DNA from 2 places in the Telluria sp. B2 genome. Region 2 is predicted to be linked to the other one. Evidence: predicted binding sites of a transcription regulator. Region 2 holds the regulator's gene; the other holds the start of a gene.
The links. Region 2 encodes LexA, which represses DNA repair genes until DNA is damaged. Its sites were predicted from a motif close to ACTGTATNNNNATACAGT; they were not measured.
Positions count from the first base shown of each region.

Region 1: a site for LexA is predicted at 2,120-2,137, ahead of ACSUZJ_RS07055 (error-prone DNA polymerase). Genes of this name have one in related genera too.

Region 1 covers NZ_CP196525.1:1,577,009-1,584,887, forward strand. Annotated here, with positions in the region: gene ACSUZJ_RS07040 (LysR family transcriptional regulator) at 1-398, shown strand, start outside; gene ACSUZJ_RS07045 (hypothetical protein) at 542-1,060, opposite strand; gene ACSUZJ_RS07050 (PhzF family phenazine biosynthesis protein) at 1,288-2,085, opposite strand; gene ACSUZJ_RS07055 (error-prone DNA polymerase) at 2,198-5,386, shown strand; gene ACSUZJ_RS07060 (hypothetical protein) at 5,518-6,708, shown strand; gene hisC (histidinol-phosphate transaminase) at 6,880-7,879, shown strand, end outside.
Region 2 covers NZ_CP196525.1:1,732,736-1,740,614, forward strand. Annotated here, with positions in the region: gene ACSUZJ_RS07735 (CvpA family protein) at 1-30, shown strand, start outside; gene purF (amidophosphoribosyltransferase) at 69-1,592, shown strand; gene ACSUZJ_RS07745 (cystathionine gamma-synthase family protein) at 1,608-2,849, shown strand; gene ACSUZJ_RS07750 (tetratricopeptide repeat protein) at 2,946-3,689, shown strand; gene lexA (transcriptional repressor LexA) at 3,990-4,625, opposite strand; gene rpsF (30S ribosomal protein S6) at 4,857-5,243, shown strand; gene priB (primosomal replication protein N) at 5,287-5,580, shown strand; gene rpsR (30S ribosomal protein S18) at 5,623-5,913, shown strand; gene rplI (50S ribosomal protein L9) at 5,955-6,407, shown strand; gene ACSUZJ_RS07780 (replicative DNA helicase) at 6,538-7,879, shown strand, end outside.

The DNA.
Region 1 (7,879 bases), 160 kb from region 2:
TGAACCATCCCTACCTCGCCAAGCCCTACCTGACGGCCCAGGACTTCGCGACCCAGGCCCTGATTACTTACCCGGTGCCGGACGACATGCTCGACCTGGTGCGCCAGGTGCTGAAACCGGCCGGGGTCGAGCCGCCGCGCCGCACGACCGAGCTGACGGTGGGCATGCTGCAACTGGTGGCCAGCGGACGCGGGCTGGCCGCACTGCCGCTATGGGCGGTGAACGGCTACCTGGAGCGGGGCTATGTGGCGCGCCAGCGCATCGGGCCCGACGGCTTGACGGGGCGGCTGTATGCGGTGACGCCGAAGCGGCTGGCGGGCAATGCCTGTCTGCTCGACTTCGTGCAGGTGATGCGCGAGACGTCCTTGTTGTCGCTGCCGGGGATTAGTTTGTTGTAGCTTCCAGGGCGTCGTGTGGCGGCGCGTGCATGCTGGCGTGGGTTGGACGCGTGGACGGCGGGCGGGCCGCGGGATCGCAGAGATCAGGGTGGAGCCGTCCACCCTACGCCGGGCGCATAGGGTCTCCAGTGTGCCCCATGTGCTCAGGGAGCCGGTGGCCGACATGCGCGGCCGTAGGCGACCTCGTAAGGCTTGTCGAAACAACGGATGAAGCCGTCGACCACGTCGATGTTGGGCGGCCAGCGCATCTTCATCGTCTTGCCGCCTTTCATGGGCAATTCGACCAGGCCATCTTTCAGGGGCGGCATGCTTTTGTCGCCTGGGAAGGGAACGGTAGCGAGGCCTTGCCGGGCCTGCTCGAGTGCGGGACGGTCCTTGCGCAGGAAGGCGATGCTCGCATCGACATAGGCGTTCCATCCCGCCTTGTCCTTGTCCGCCGGCTTGCGCGACTTTTCCATCAACTCGATGGCCGCCTCGGATTGGCCGGCCATGGCGCGCAGCTGCGCCTCGTGCCAGTACAGGATGCCGGCTTCGTTGTTGTGCGCCTGGCGATAGTCGCGCAACAGGTCCGCTGCGGGCAGCTTGCAGCCCGGCCTATTGGCAAGCGCTCGCCAACCTCCGTCGAAGTCCTGGTCGAACCGGTCCTCGTCGAGGGCCAGCAAGCCGCTGCGATCATGCGCGCAGCTGGCGGACGGCGCGTTTTGTGGAGGGGCCGCGTTGGCGACGCAAGCCAGGAGCGTGCAGCCAAGGACAAGCAAGGGAAGAGGTCTGGTCATGTGAATGCAGGGGCAGCGGAAAGGTCCCACGGTAGCAAATAAAATCAAAAAGAAATCCGCACATTGTCACGGTGGGCCGAGCATGCATGCTCGGGAGCCGGGGCGATCGGATTTCATACCGCCTCCACCCGGTTCACCAGCCCGCCGACGAGGACGAATTCGCCCTCCAGCGCGGTGCGGATCAGGCAATTGCGCCCGGTGGCGCGGCCCTGGCGCAGGGTAAGGCCGTGGCCGAGCGCCAGGGTGAGCGCGCCGGCGGCCACGCCGGTGGCGCTGTCTTCCAGGTGGGGCTCGAGGTGGTTGAAGTTGCGGCCTTCGACCTCGCCGTCGCCCGTCCTGCACCAGACGTAGCAGCCGTTCACGCCCGCCTCCTTGCCCCAGACGTGGATCAGGGCCAGGTCCGGCGCCAGGGCATACAGCGTGTCCACGCTATCCACTTCCAGCAGCAGCTTCGGGCTGCCGACCGAGGCCAGGCGCGGGGCGCTTGCCAATACCAGGTCGGGCGCCGCCAGCAGGCGCTCGGGCAGGCCAGGGGCGATGTCCACCCGCGGCGGCGCCTGCCGCGCCAGGCGCACGAAGACATGCTCGCCATCGCGCGCGAGCAGCAGCGGCTGCCCCCTCATCGCCGTCTTCACCATGAGAGGCGCGTCACGTCCCTGCCGCTCGAACAGTACCTGCGCCGCCGCCAGCGTGGCGTGCAGGCAGAGCGGGCTGCGCGCGTGCGGGTAGACGAAGTCCAGCACGGCGGCTGTCTCCAGGTCGTCGCCCGGATCGACGAACACGCAGGTGAGATTGCGCTCGCGCGCCAGCGCCCGGCGCCATTCCGGGTTGCCGTTGCCGCCCTCGATGACGAGCGCCGGGTTGCCTTCGCCGGGGCGCTCGCCGAAACACACGAACTCATGAATACGCATTGCGGGTCCTTGCCAAAGTGGTCTCGTCAGTGATACTGTGTTTTTATACAGTACTTTTGTGCTGTTTGCACGTTTTAACTTTTCTCAAGCCTGTTTGCCAACCGACCGATCGATGCCTTCGCCAACCGACCCATCGATGCAGGGCCTGCCCGACTATGCCGAGCTGTTCTGCCTCTCGAATTTCTCCTTCCTGCAAGGCGCGTCGCATGCCGAGGAGCTGGTCGAACGGGCGGTGCGGCTGGGGTACGCGGCGCTGGCGCTGACCGACGAGTGCTCGCTGGCCGGCGTCGTGCGCGCCCATGCCGAGGCGAAGAAGGCGGCGTTGCCCTTCATCGTCGGCGCCCATTTCCACCTGAAGCAGCCCGACGGCAGTCCGGCGCTGTCGCTGATCCTGCTGGCCCGGAACCGCAATGGCTACGGCAACCTGTCCGAATTCATCACCCTGGGCCGCACGCGCAGCGAGAAGGGCACTTACTTCCTCACACCCGATGATATCGCCAGGCCGCAAGAGGCGCTGGCGCACCTGAAAGGCATGCCGGACTGCCTGGCGATCCTGCTGCCGGCTTATCCCGGCCACGACCAGGCCGGGGTGGACCGCCTGCACATCCAGGCGAAGTGGATGATGGAACAGTTTCCGGGCCGCGCCTGGATCGGTCTGACCCTGCTGCACCGCGCCTTCGACGAGGCGCACCGCCTCACGGTGGAAGAAGTAGGCTGGCAGCACGGCCTGCCGATCGTCGCGCTCGGCCACGTGACCATGCACGTGCGCTCGAGGAAGCCCCTGCAGGACACGCTCACCGCCACGCGCCTGGGTAAACCCGTGGCCGAATGCGGCTATGGCCTGGCGCAGAACGCCGAGCAGCACCTGCGCGCGCGCCTGCGCCTGGCGAACATCTATTCGAAGGAAGCCCTGCGCGAGACCCTGCGCATCGCCGGCCTGTGCAGCTTTTCCCTCGACGAGCTGCGCTACGAATACCCGAACGAGGTGGTGCCGCCGGGCCAGACCGCGAGCAGCTTCCTGCGCGCCGAAACCTGGATCGGCGCGCACCGGCGCTTCCGCGAAGGCATTCCGGCGAAGGTGCAGGCCCAGATCGAGCACGAGCTGCAGCTCATCGCGGAAATGCAGTACGAGCACTACTTCCTGACCGTCTACGACATCGTGCGCTTCGCGCGCTCGCAGGACATCCTGTGCCAGGGCCGCGGCTCGGCCGCCAATTCGGCGGTGTGCTACTGCCTGGGCATCACCGAGGTCGATCCGGCGCGGGCCAACCTGCTGTTCGAACGCTTCATCTCGAAGGAACGCAACGAGCCGCCGGACATCGACGTCGACTTCGAGCACCAGCGGCGCGAAGAGGTCATCCAGTACATCTACGCCAAGTACGGCCGCACCCGCGCCGCGCTGGCGGCAGTGGTGATCAGCTACCGGCCGAAGAGCGCCCTGCGCGACAGCGGCCGCGCGCTCGGCATCGATCTGGCCATCATCGAGAAGGTCTGCAAGAACCATCACTGGTTCGACAGCAAGGCCGATCTCCTGAACCGCCTGAAGGAGTCGGGGCTCGATCCGGAAGCGCCGCTGTCGCGCCAGTGGGCCACCCTGGCGCAGCAGCTGTTGAATTTTCCGCGCCACCTGTCCCAGCACCCGGGCGGCTTCGTCATCGCCCAGGGAAAACTGTCGCGCCTGGTTCCGATCGAGAATGCGGCCATGCTTGACCGCAGCGTCATCCAGTGGGACAAGAACGACCTCGAGGAACTGGGCCTGATGAAGGTCGACGTGCTGGCGCTGGGCATGCTGTCGATGCTGCGCCGGGCCCTGGCCCTGGTCAGCCTGCGCCACGACATGGCCTTCGAGATGCAGGACATCCCGCCCGACGACGCGGCTACCTACGACATGATCTGCGCGGCCGATACGGTCGGCGTATTCCAGATCGAGTCGCGCGCGCAGATGAGCATGCTGCCGCGGATGAAGCCGCGCGTGTTCTACGACCTGGTCATCGAAGTGGCGGTGGTGCGCCCGGGCCCGATCCAGGGCGGCATGGTCCACCCGTATTTGCGGCGGCGCCAGGGCCTGGAACCGGTGGTCTACCCGAGCGAGGAGATGAAGGTCGCCCTGGAGCGCACGCTGGGGGTGCCGATCTTCCAGGAGCAGGTGATGCAGGTGGCGATCCTCGGCGCCGGCTTCACGCCGGGCGAGGCCGACCAGTTGCGCCGCGCGATGGCGGCCTGGAAGCGCAAGGGCGGGCTGGAGCAGTATTACGAGCGCATCGTGCGCGGCATGCTGGAACGCGGCTACGACCTGGCCTTCGCCGAGCAGATCTTCAGCCAGATCCAGGGCTTCGGCGAATACGGTTTTCCAGAGTCGCACGCGGCCAGCTTCGCGCTCTTGGCCTATGCCAGTTCCTGGATCAAGTGCCACGAGCCAGCAGCCTTCCTGTGCGCGCTGCTCAACAGCCAGCCGATGGGCTTCTACAGCCCTTCGCAACTGGTGCAGGACGCGCAGCGCCACGGCATCGAGGTGCGCCCGGTCGACGTCAACATCAGCGGCTGGGAATCCACCCTCGAGGAGCTGCACGACCGCAGCCGCCAGCCGGCGGTGCGCCTCGGCCTGTCGCTGCAGCGAGGCATGAGCCGTGAGGCCGCGATGCGCATCGAGGAAGCGCGCGCGATCCGCCCCTTCGAGAGCGTGGCCGACCTGGCGAGAAGGGCGGGCCTGGACCGGGGCGACCTGCAGGTGCTGGCCGGCGCCAACGCCCTGCGCTCGCTGGCCGGCCACCGGCGCGAGGCGCTGTGGCAGGCGGTGGGCGCGGTGCCGGACAGGGACCTGTTGCGTCCGACCTCGGTGGCCGAGGACATGCCCCTGCTTGCCGCGCCGTCGGAAGGCGACGAGATCGTCGGCGACTACCGCGCGCAGGGCCTGACCCTCGGCCGCCATCCGCTGGCGCTGCTGCGCAAGCAGTTGCTGGCGCAGCGCTTCATGCCCGCGTCCGTGCTGAACGAATACGCGGACGGACAACTGGCGCGCGGCTGCGGCATCGTCACCGTGCGCCAGCGCCCCGGCACGGCGAAGGGCGTGCTGTTCATCACGCTGGAAGACGAAACGGGAAACGTCAACGTCATCGTCTGGCCGGACCTGGTCGAGCAGCAGCGGCGCGAGGTGCTGGGGGCGAACCTGCTCGGCGTGTACGGCATCTGGCAGAGCCAGGGGCAGGGTGAGGATCAAGTGCGGCACCTGGTGGCCAAGCGGCTGGTGGACATGTCGCATCTGCTCGGGCGGCTGACGACGAACAGCCGGGATTTTTGCTGATGGGGTGGGCGCCGAACGGTTTCTGCAGCATGCCCCCACATGCCGGCTCACATCTCCTTACAAACCGCGCTAACGTGATTTTCAAAAGGCGCTAAGCTCTACCTTCGGAACGGAGAAGTGGGTAGCACATCATGAAGACGCAACTGCTTGAAGATATCGGTCAAAGCACGACATCATCCCTGACGCCTCCTAAAGCAGCCGGAACCGCGAAAGCAGCGAAAGAGGTGCAAGACCTTGCGCCTGCGGGAAACGCACAGCCTGCCAGGCCCCGCTCGGCCTCCGGCGTATGGCGGCAGAAGCCGTCGGGCGAGCCGCTCATTTCCATGGCGCAGCAGCCAGAAGAGCCGCCATCTCTGGAGTTGAACAAGGTATTCGAGGAAATCGCCGCCCTGGAGGCGCAGTTAATGCCTCCGGGGCAGCAGCACGAGCCTGGCAGTGCTGCGGCCGGGCCGGAGCACGCGCTTCCCGCTTCCCCAGCCGAGTTCCCGCGTCAGCCTGACATTCCCCTGGCCGAGTCCCTGCATCGGCCTGCCATTCCCCCAGCCGAGGCCAGGCCTGCCCCGGACCCGGCGCACAGTGCGGCCGCGCCGCAGGAACCCCGGTTCGACTTCACGCCACCCCCGCAGGTGCGACAGGCAGCCAATCCGTTCACGCCCGCCCCAACGCGGTCCAGGCAGCGCTATCTGGTCTGGACGGCATGCCTGCTTTCGGCTGCGCTGCTCATCCTGGGCGGCCGCTGGTTGTACCAGGAGCGCAACGATGCCAGGTCGCTCGCGCTCATCGCCGATGAAGCGAGGGCGCAGCCCCGGAGCGCCCGGGTCGATACTGCGGCGAAGCCGCCAGCGATGGCCGCGCAGGGGACCGCGCCGGAACCAGAGGAGGCTGCGCGCGTGGCGCCCGCCATGCCGGCGAGCCGTCCTTCGCCTGCCGTGCCGCCCCTGGTGATGCTGGAACCCGAGCCGCCCGCCGCCAGGCCGCCTGAACAGCCATCCCCGTCGGCGAGCCAGACGGTGCCTCCGGTGACGCCGCCGCCTGAACTTGCCAAGGAACAAGGAGCCGCTGCCCCATCGCCGAAGCCGTCAAGCCGAACGGCGCGCGCGCGGTCCGACGCAGTAGCCAGGCCGGCAAAGGAAAAGGCCAAACGCGAGCCGCCCCGCCAGCTTGCACGCGCATCCGCCCCTGCGAAAGAAAGACCGCCGGCGCGGGATACCTCGATGGCGGCAACGCTGAAGGCCTGCAGGGAACATGGATACCATGCGACGCAATGCATCAAGCAGGATTGCAGCGTGACCCAGTATGGCTTCGTTTGCCGGGGGCAGTGAGCGCTCACCATTCAAACCGCCCCCCCACGCGGCGCCGCCTGCCGCGCTCCACGAAGATCATGTCTTGCCGCCGGCCTGGCGCCAGCCCGGCATCCGATTTGCTGTATCATTCTTGCAACCCTCGCTTCCAGGCTCGCCTGCGAGACTTCCTTCCCACCCGGATCAACCATCATGAATTCCTTCTGGAGTCCCTGCATCAGGGAACTGACTCCCTACGTGCCCGGGGAACAACCGCGCATCGACAAACTGGTCAAGCTCAATACCAATGAAAGCCCCTACGGTCCTTCGCCCAAGGTGCTCGAGGCCTGCCGGGCCGAAGCCGCCGACAGCTTGCGCCTCTATCCCGATCCCGACGCCACCCGGCTGAAACAGGCCCTGGCGGCCTACCACGGCGTGGCGCAGGACCAGGTATTCGTCGGCAACGGCTCGGACGAGGTGCTGGCCCATGCCTTCTACGCTTTCTTCCAGCAGGAGGAAGCGATCCTGATGCCGGCCATCAGCTACAGTTTTTATGCGGTCTATTGCCGCCTGTACGGTATCGATTACGCAGCCCTGCCGCTGGATGCCGGGATGCGGATCGATCCGGCCGACTACGCGCGGACCTGCGGCGGCGTCGTGCTGGCCAATCCGAACGCGCCGACCGGGATTGCGCTGACCCTGGACCAGATCGAAGCGATCGTCCAGGCCCAGCCGGACCGTGTCGTGTTGATCGACGAGGCCTACGTGGATTTCGGCGCCGAGTCGGCCGTCGCCCTGGTCGCACGCTACCCGAACCTGCTGGTGGTGCAGACCTTCTCGAAGGCCCGCGCCCTGGCGGGCCTGCGGGTCGGCTATGCGATCGGCCAGCCTGGACTGATCGCCGGACTGGAACGGGTCAAGAACAGCTTCAACTCCTATCCCCTGGGGCGACCGGCAATCGCCGGAGCGGTCGCTTCCATCGAAGACGATGCCTGGTTCAGGGACAGCGTGGCGCGCGTCGTCACCAGCCGCGAACACCTGACCCGGCAGTTGACCGAACTCGGCTTCACCGTCCTGCCGTCGGCCGCGAATTTCGTGTTCGTCACCCATGCGCGCGCGCAGGCAGGCGCGCTGGCGTCGGCCTTGCGCGAGCGGGCGATCCTGGTACGCCATTTCAACAGCGGGGGCATCGATAACTACCTGCGCATCAGCA
Region 2 (7,879 bases):
GCTGCGCTGGCGCAGCACGTACAGTTTTGAATTTTTCTGTAACAGCATTCTGTTCTTAGGAGCACACCATGTGTGGCATCGTCGGCGTCGTCTCGCAAACTCCCGTCAACCAGCTGTTGTATGACGCATTGCTGCTATTGCAGCACCGCGGCCAGGACGCGGCGGGGATTGCAACCAATCACAGCAGCATGTTCTCGATGTACAAGGCCAACGGCCTGGTACGTGACGTGTTCCGTACCCGTAACATGCGTTCGCTCCAGGGCAACACCGGGATTGGCCACTGCCGCTATCCGACCGCCGGCTCCTCGAGCGAGGAAGAGGCGCAGCCGTTCTACGTGAACGCGCCTTTCGGCATCACCCTGGCGCACAACGGCAACCTGACCAACCAGGCCGAACTGAAGGAAGCGCTGTTCCGCAACGACCGCCGCCACATCAACACCAATTCCGACTCGGAAGTGCTGTTGAACGTGCTGGCGCACGAGATCCAGGAAGCGGCGCACGGCTATTCGCTCGACGCCGAGGCCGTCTTCAAGGCGGTCGGCGTGGTGCACCGCCGCGTGCGCGGCGCCTACGCCGTCGTGGCCCAGATCGCCGGCCACGGCATGCTGGCCTTCCGCGACCCCTTCGGCATCCGTCCGCTGTGCCTGGGGATGAACGAAGGCGAGAATGGCGTCGAATACATGGTCGCCAGCGAATCGGTGGCCCTGGAGGGCATCGGTTTCCGCTTCGTGCGCGACATCGCCCCGGGCGAAGCCATCTTCATCGGCGAAGACGGCCAATTGCACGAGCGCCAGTGCGCCGAGAACCCGTCCCTGAATCCCTGCGCCTTCGAGTACGTCTACCTGGCGCGCCCGGATTCGGTGATCGACGGCGCCTCGGTCTACGCGGCCCGCCTCAAAATGGGTGAATACCTTGCCGACAAGATCCGCAAGGAAATTCCGGTCGAGGAAATCGATGTCGTCATGCCGATTCCCGATTCCTCGCGTCCGGCCGCGATCCAGCTCGCCCTGAAGCTGGGCGTGGAATACCGCGAAGGCTTCATCAAGAACCGCTACATCGGCCGCACCTTCATTATGCCTGGCCAGGGGATGCGCAAGAAGTCGGTGCGCCAGAAGCTGAACGCCATCGGTTCCGAGTTCAAGGACAAGAATGTGCTGCTGGTCGACGACTCGATCGTGCGCGGCACCACCAGCCGCGAGATCGTGCAGATGGCGCGCGACGCCGGCGCCCGCAAGGTCTTCTTCGCCTCGGCCGCTCCGCCGGTGCTGTTTCCGAACGTCTACGGCATCGACATGCCGACCCGCGACGAGCTGATCGCCTATGGCCGCACCGTCGAGGAAGTCTGCAAGGAAATCACGGCCGACCGCCTCGTCTACCAGGACATCGACGCGCTCAAGCGCTCGATCTCGGACGTCAACCCGGCGCTGACCAACTTCGAGGCCTCCTGCTTCGACGGTGTCTACATTACCGGCGACGTCACGCCCGAGTACCTGGACAAGCTGGAAACCCATCGCCACAAGAGCTCGGGCAAGTCCTCGGAGGATGTGGTGCGCACCCAATTGAACCTGAACCCTCCGGTCGCCGCCGAATAAGTTTCCATACGCACCATGAGCGATACCAAACAATACGGATTCACCACCACGGTCCTGCACAACGACCGCCGCAAGGCGATCGAGCAGGGTTCGCTGCACAAGCCGGTCCACACCTCGGTCGCCTTCGGCTACGGCGATGCGCGCCAGCTCGCCTCGGTATTCCAGGGCAAGGAGCCGGGCTTCCGCTACGGCCGCCAGGGCAACCCGACGGTCGCCGCACTGGAAGACAAGGTCACGAAAATGGAAGACGGCGTCGCTACCCTGTGCTTCGGCACCGGCATGGCGGCCATCGGCGCGCTGTTCCAGGCGCTGCTGCGCGAGGGCGACCACATCGTCTCGTCTTCCTTCCTCTTCGGTAACACCAACAGCCTGTGGCAGACGGTGGCCGGGCAGGGCGTCGAGGTCTCTTTCGTCGACGCTACCGATGTCGCCAACGTCGCGGCCGCCCTGCAGCCGAACACACGCTTCGTGTTCGTGGAGACGATCGCCAATCCGCGCACCCAGGTCGCGGACCTTGCGCGCATCGGCGCCCTGTGCCGCGAGCGCGGCATCCTCTACGTGGTCGACAACACCATGACCACGCCCTGGCTGTTCCGCCCGAAAGCGGTGGGGGCCGGCCTGGTCGTCAATTCGCTCACCAAGTCGATCGCCGGCCACGGCATCGCCCTGGGCGGCGCCCTGACCGACACCGGCCTGTTCGACTGGAGCGCCTACCCGAACATCGCCGCCAACTTCCGCAAGCAGCCGCCGGCCGCCCAGGGCATGGCCCAGCTGCGCGCGAAAGCCCTGCGCGACTTCGGCGCTTCGCTCGGTCCGGAAGCGGCGCACCACATCGCGGTCGGCGCCGAAACCCTGGCGCTGCGGATGGAACGCACGACAGGCAATGCGCTGGCGCTGGCGCGCATGCTGGAGGCCGACGATCGGGTCGCCGCCGTCCACTATCCGGGCCTGCAGTCGCACCCGCAGCACGCCATCTCGAACGAACTGTTCCGCGCGGGCGGTTCGCTGCTGAGCTTCGAACTGAAGGACGGCATCGACTGCTTCGACTACCTGAACCGCCTGAAGCTGGCCATCCCCGCGAGCAACCTGGGCGATACCCGCACCCTGGTGATTCCAGTGGCGCACACGATCTTCTTCGAGATGGGGCCCGAGCGCCGCGCCAGCATGGGCATCGCCGAGTCCCTGATCCGGGTATCGGTGGGCATCGAAGACACCGAGGACCTGCTGGAAGACTTCCGGGCGGCGCTGGACGCCTGAAGCGCCGCATCGCCTGAATCGCTTGAATCGCCTGTTCCGCACGGCGGGGCGCCGTACGGAACATTCTCCCGAATCCCTGACTGACGACGCGACGACATGAAAAAGAATGCGCTGACACTTGCGGGCTCGATGCTGGCAGGCCTGCTGCTGGCGGGCCTGGCCAACGCGGGCGAACTGGAAGACGCCAAGGCCCTGTTCGAGCAGAAGAAGTATCCGGAAGCCATGAAGCTGTACACGAAGCTGGCAAATGCCGGCAACGTCGAGGCCCAGCAGCTGCTGGGCCAGATGTACTGGTACGGCGAAGCCGGCACGGTGGACGAGGCCAAGGCCACGATGTGGTTCCAGAAGGCGGCCGCCAAGGGCAACAAGGTCGCCGAAGCCTCGCTCGGCGTCATGCAGCAGCGGGTCGCGCGCCGCGCCGACATCGACTACTGGGTGTCGAAGTACGACGGCGAAGACCTGCGGTCCGGCAAGTTCCGCTGCCCCAAGCCGCGCGTGCCGGCGATCTCGAAGCAGACTGACGAGATCGAGCGGGTCTCGAACGCGATCAACAAGTGGCAGGACTGCTATAACGGCTTCGTGCAGAACCTGAACGCCGCCTCCCCGCTCGAAAACCGGATCCCGGCCGACATCGCCAAGCTGATGAACCTGGCGGAGATGCAGCAGGCGAAGAAGCACCTGGCCCAGGTCCAGGAAAACCTGTCGGAAGAAGCCAAGGTCGGCGCCAAGATGGTGCTGGCCGACGTGGCGGTCTGGCGCGGCGCGACCGAGGCGTATATCGCCGAGCACAATGCGATCGTGACCAAGGCGCCGAAGGACGAGTCGGTGCGAACGAAGTAAGGCCGTGTTGGAGTAAAAAAGGCCGCGTCAGCGGCCTTTGTTTTTCGTAGGGTGGACACCTGTGTCCACGCTGTAGGACGGATGAGCTGCCGCAAAGCGTCGCGTAGCCCCGGCCGCCAATCTGCCGGCAGAGCGCCCGGCCTGCTCGCCTTGTACCGCGTGGACACAGGTGTCCACCCTACAAAACCGGGGCCAGGGAATGAGCTGGCGATTCGCAGGCGTCGTACCGCGTGGGGTCGAGACCCCACCCTGCAAAATCAAAAAAGGCCGCATCAAGCGGCCTTTTCTTTCATCTGCGGCTCAGTGCCAGCTGCGCATCAAACCCACAGCCAGCCCCTCGAGGGCGAACTCGTCGTCCGGCTCGACGCGGATCACCTTGAAGTCCGGATTTTCCGGCAGCAGTTCGATCACGTCGCCGGTCTTGCGGTAGCGCTTGACGGTCACGTCTTCGCCCAGGCGGGCCACGACGATCTGGCCGTTCTTGGCGCTGTCGACCTTCTTGACCGCCAGGAAGTCGCCGTCCATGATGCCGGCGTCGCGCATCGACCAGCCGCGCACCTTCAGCAGGAAGTCGGGGCGGGCGCCGAACATGGCCGGGTCGACGTTGTAGGTTGCTTCCACGTGTTCCTGCGCGAGGATGGGCGAACCTGCCGCGACACGGCCGACCAGGGGCAGCGACATCAGCAGGGCAGGGGGAATGGCCGGGACGGCCGGCTCCGATGCCGCGCCGATCAGGCGAATCCCGCGCGAGGTGCCCGAGACGATCTCGATCGCGCCTTTGCGCGCGAGCGCCTGCAGGTGCTCCTCGGCCGCGTTGGCCGACTTGAAGCCCAATTCCTTCGCGATCTCGGCGCGGGTCGGCGGGAAGCCGGTGTTGTCGATCGCTTCCTTGATCAGGTTCAGGATCTGTTCTTGCCTTGCAGTGAGCTTGAGCATGGGTGTACCACTGGTTATCGATTCAGACTGTATTTTTGTACAGTGCTTCTGTAAATGCAAGGGAAATCGTTGTTTTCGCTGGAATTTCCGGACGGCTGCTGTCGCGAAAGGGGTACGCCGGCCGCCGATTGTGTTGCTGCCCGCTTCGGGTTATAATTGCAGGCTTTCCCTTCCCACACTCGTCTTGACGCCGAGGTGGGCATTTGTTTAAACGTCCTCAAGGAGTGTTGCATGCGTCATTATGAAATCGTTTTTATCGTCCACCCGGACCAAAGCGAGCAAGTCCCGGCGATGATCGAGCGTTACAAGACCACGGTGACCAGCCGCGGCGGTAACATCCATCGCGTGGAAGACTGGGGCCGTCGCCAGATGGCTTACCAGATCCAGAAGCTGCCGAAGGCACACTACATCTGCATGAACATCGAGTGCGACAACGAGACCCTGGTCGAGCTGGAAACCGCATTCAAGTTCAATGATGCCGTGCTGCGTCACCTGACCGTGAAGATGAAGAAGGCTGAAACCGCTCCGTCGCCAATGATGAAGTCGGTACAGCGCGAAGACGCAGCCAAGAGCCACCGCGCAGAAGCTCCGGCTGCTGCCCCGGCCGCCGCTGCCTAAGGTTTTTCGCCAGGATCGTGAACGGGCTCAGGCCCGCTGAGAAGTGAACCAGCTACAAGTCGTCGCCACCATCGCTGAACGCGACGTACTGCGCTATACCCCCGCCGGCGTGCCGGTCGTGTCCGCAATCCTGCTGCACAGTTCGCAGCAGGTCGAGGCAGGGGTGCCGAGGCTGGTCGAGTTCGAGATTGCCGCGTTCGCCGCGGGAGAGATTTCGGGCCGCTTCGCCAGCGCCGAGCTGGGCGCCGCCCACCAGTTCACGGGCTTCCTGGCCAGGAAGAACCGCAACAGCAAAGCCCTGGTGTTTCACATCATTGATTTCAGTGCTGCCGCTTAAATTACCCAGCGGCCCACCTTTTAGATATACAGGAGCCTCAAAATGGCATTCGGTAAAAAGTTCGACAAAAACAAAGCCAAAGAAAAACTGAAGCGCAAACAGCAGAACCCGCTGTTCAAGCGCAAGAAGTTCTGCCGCTTCACCGCCGCCGGCGTGGAACAGGTCGATTACAAAGACGTCGACACCCTGAAGGACTTCGTCCAGGAAAACGGCAAGATCATGCCGGCACGCCTGACCGGCACCAAGGCGCACTACCAGCGTCAAGTGGACACCGCGATCAAGCGCGCACGTTACCTGGCCCTGCTGCCGTACACCGACCTGCACAACGCTTAAGTCGCTACGGCAACGAGCACAAGTAAATACTGGAGAATAATATGCAAGTTATCCTGCTGGAAAAAGTCGTCAACGTCGGCAACCTGGGCGACGTCGTCAAGGTCAAGGACGGTTACGCACGTAACTTCCTGATCCCGCAAAAAATGGCCCGCCGCGCTACCCAGGCTGCTGTGGCCGAGTTCGAAGTCAAGCGCGCCGAACTGGAAAAAGCTGCTGCCGAGAAGCTGGCTGCTGCACAAGGCCAGGGCGACAAGCTGAACGGCATGACCATCACCATCGCTCAGAAAGCCGGCGTCGACGGCCGTCTGTTCGGTTCGGTCACCAACTTCGACATCGCCGAAGCCCTGACCAAGCAAGGTTTCGCCGTCGAAAAGGCGCAAGTGCGCATGCCGACCGGCCCGCTGAAGACCACCGGCGAACACCCGGTTGCGGTCGCTCTGCACACCGACGTCGTGGTGGATGTCACCATCGCTGTCGTGGGCGAAGCTGCCTAATCAAGTATTACCGCACAGCTCCTTTGGAGCTGTTGCAAAAAGGAAAAAGCCGGGCTTGCCCGGCTTTTTTTATGCTCAGAAACTCGCCAATTATTTCAGCCGTGTGACCGGAGAAGGTATAATGCCCGCCATGAATACCCCCGCAGATCCGCAAATCGAATCGCTGCGCATCCCCCCGCACTCCATCGAAGCAGAACAGTCCGTCATCGGCGGCCTGCTGCGCGATAACGCGGCCTGGGACCGTATTGCCGACTTCATGCACGCGGACGATTTCTATCGTTACGATCACCGCATCATCTTCGAACAGATGGTCCGCCTGATCAACAGCGGCAAGCCGGCCGACGTCATCACCGTCTACGAGGCGATGGTTTCCCTCGGCAAGGCGGAAGACGTGGGCGGCCTGCAGTACCTGAACGCGATGGCGCAGAACACGCCGTCGGCCGCCAACATCCGCCGTTACGCCGAGATCGTGCGCGACCGCGGCGTGCTGCGCAAGCTCATTACCGTTGCCGACGAAATCTCGGGCAATGCGTTCAATCCACAAGGCAAGGAAGTCAAGCAGATGCTTGACGAAGCCGAATCGAAGATCTTCGCCATCGCCGAGCAGGGCGCCCGCGGCGCCCAGGGCTGGAATCCGATCCAGCCGCTGCTGACCCAGGTCGTCGAGCGCATCGACGAACTGTATTCGCGCGAGAACCAGGGCGAGATCACCGGCGTGCCGACCGGCTTCATCGACCTCGATCGCATGACCTCGGGCCTGCAGCCGGGCGACCTCGTGATCGTCGCCGGCCGTCCATCGATGGGCAAGACCGCCTTCTCGGTCAACATCGGCGAGAACGTCGCGATCGAAGCGGGCCTGCCGGTCGCCGTGTTCTCGATGGAGATGGGCGGCGCCCAGCTGGCCATGCGTATGCTCGGCTCGGTGGGCCAGCTCGACCAGCACCGCCTGCGTACCGGCCGCCTGAACGACGAGGACTGGCCGCGCCTGACGCACGCCATCCAGAAGATGAACGATGCCCAGCTCTACATCGACGAGACGCCGGCGCTGAACCCGATCGAGATGCGCGCACGCGCGCGCCGCCTTGCCCGCCAATGTGGCAAGCTCGGCCTCATCATCGTCGACTACCTGCAGCTGATGCAGGGTAGCCAGCCGGGCGACAACCGCGCGGCCGAGATCTCCGAGATCTCGCGTTCGCTCAAGGGCCTGGCGAAAGAGCTGCATTGTCCGGTCATTGCACTGTCCCAGCTGAACCGCTCGCTGGAACAGCGGCCGAACAAGCGTCCCGTCATGTCCGACCTGCGCGAATCCGGCGCTATCGAACAGGATGCGGACGTGATCATCTTCCTGTACCGCGACGAGGTGTACAACCCCGACTCGCCGGACAAGGGAACCGCCGAAATCATCATCGGCAAGCAGCGTAACGGTCCGATCGGGGCCGTGCGACTGACCTGGATTGGCCAGTACACCAAGT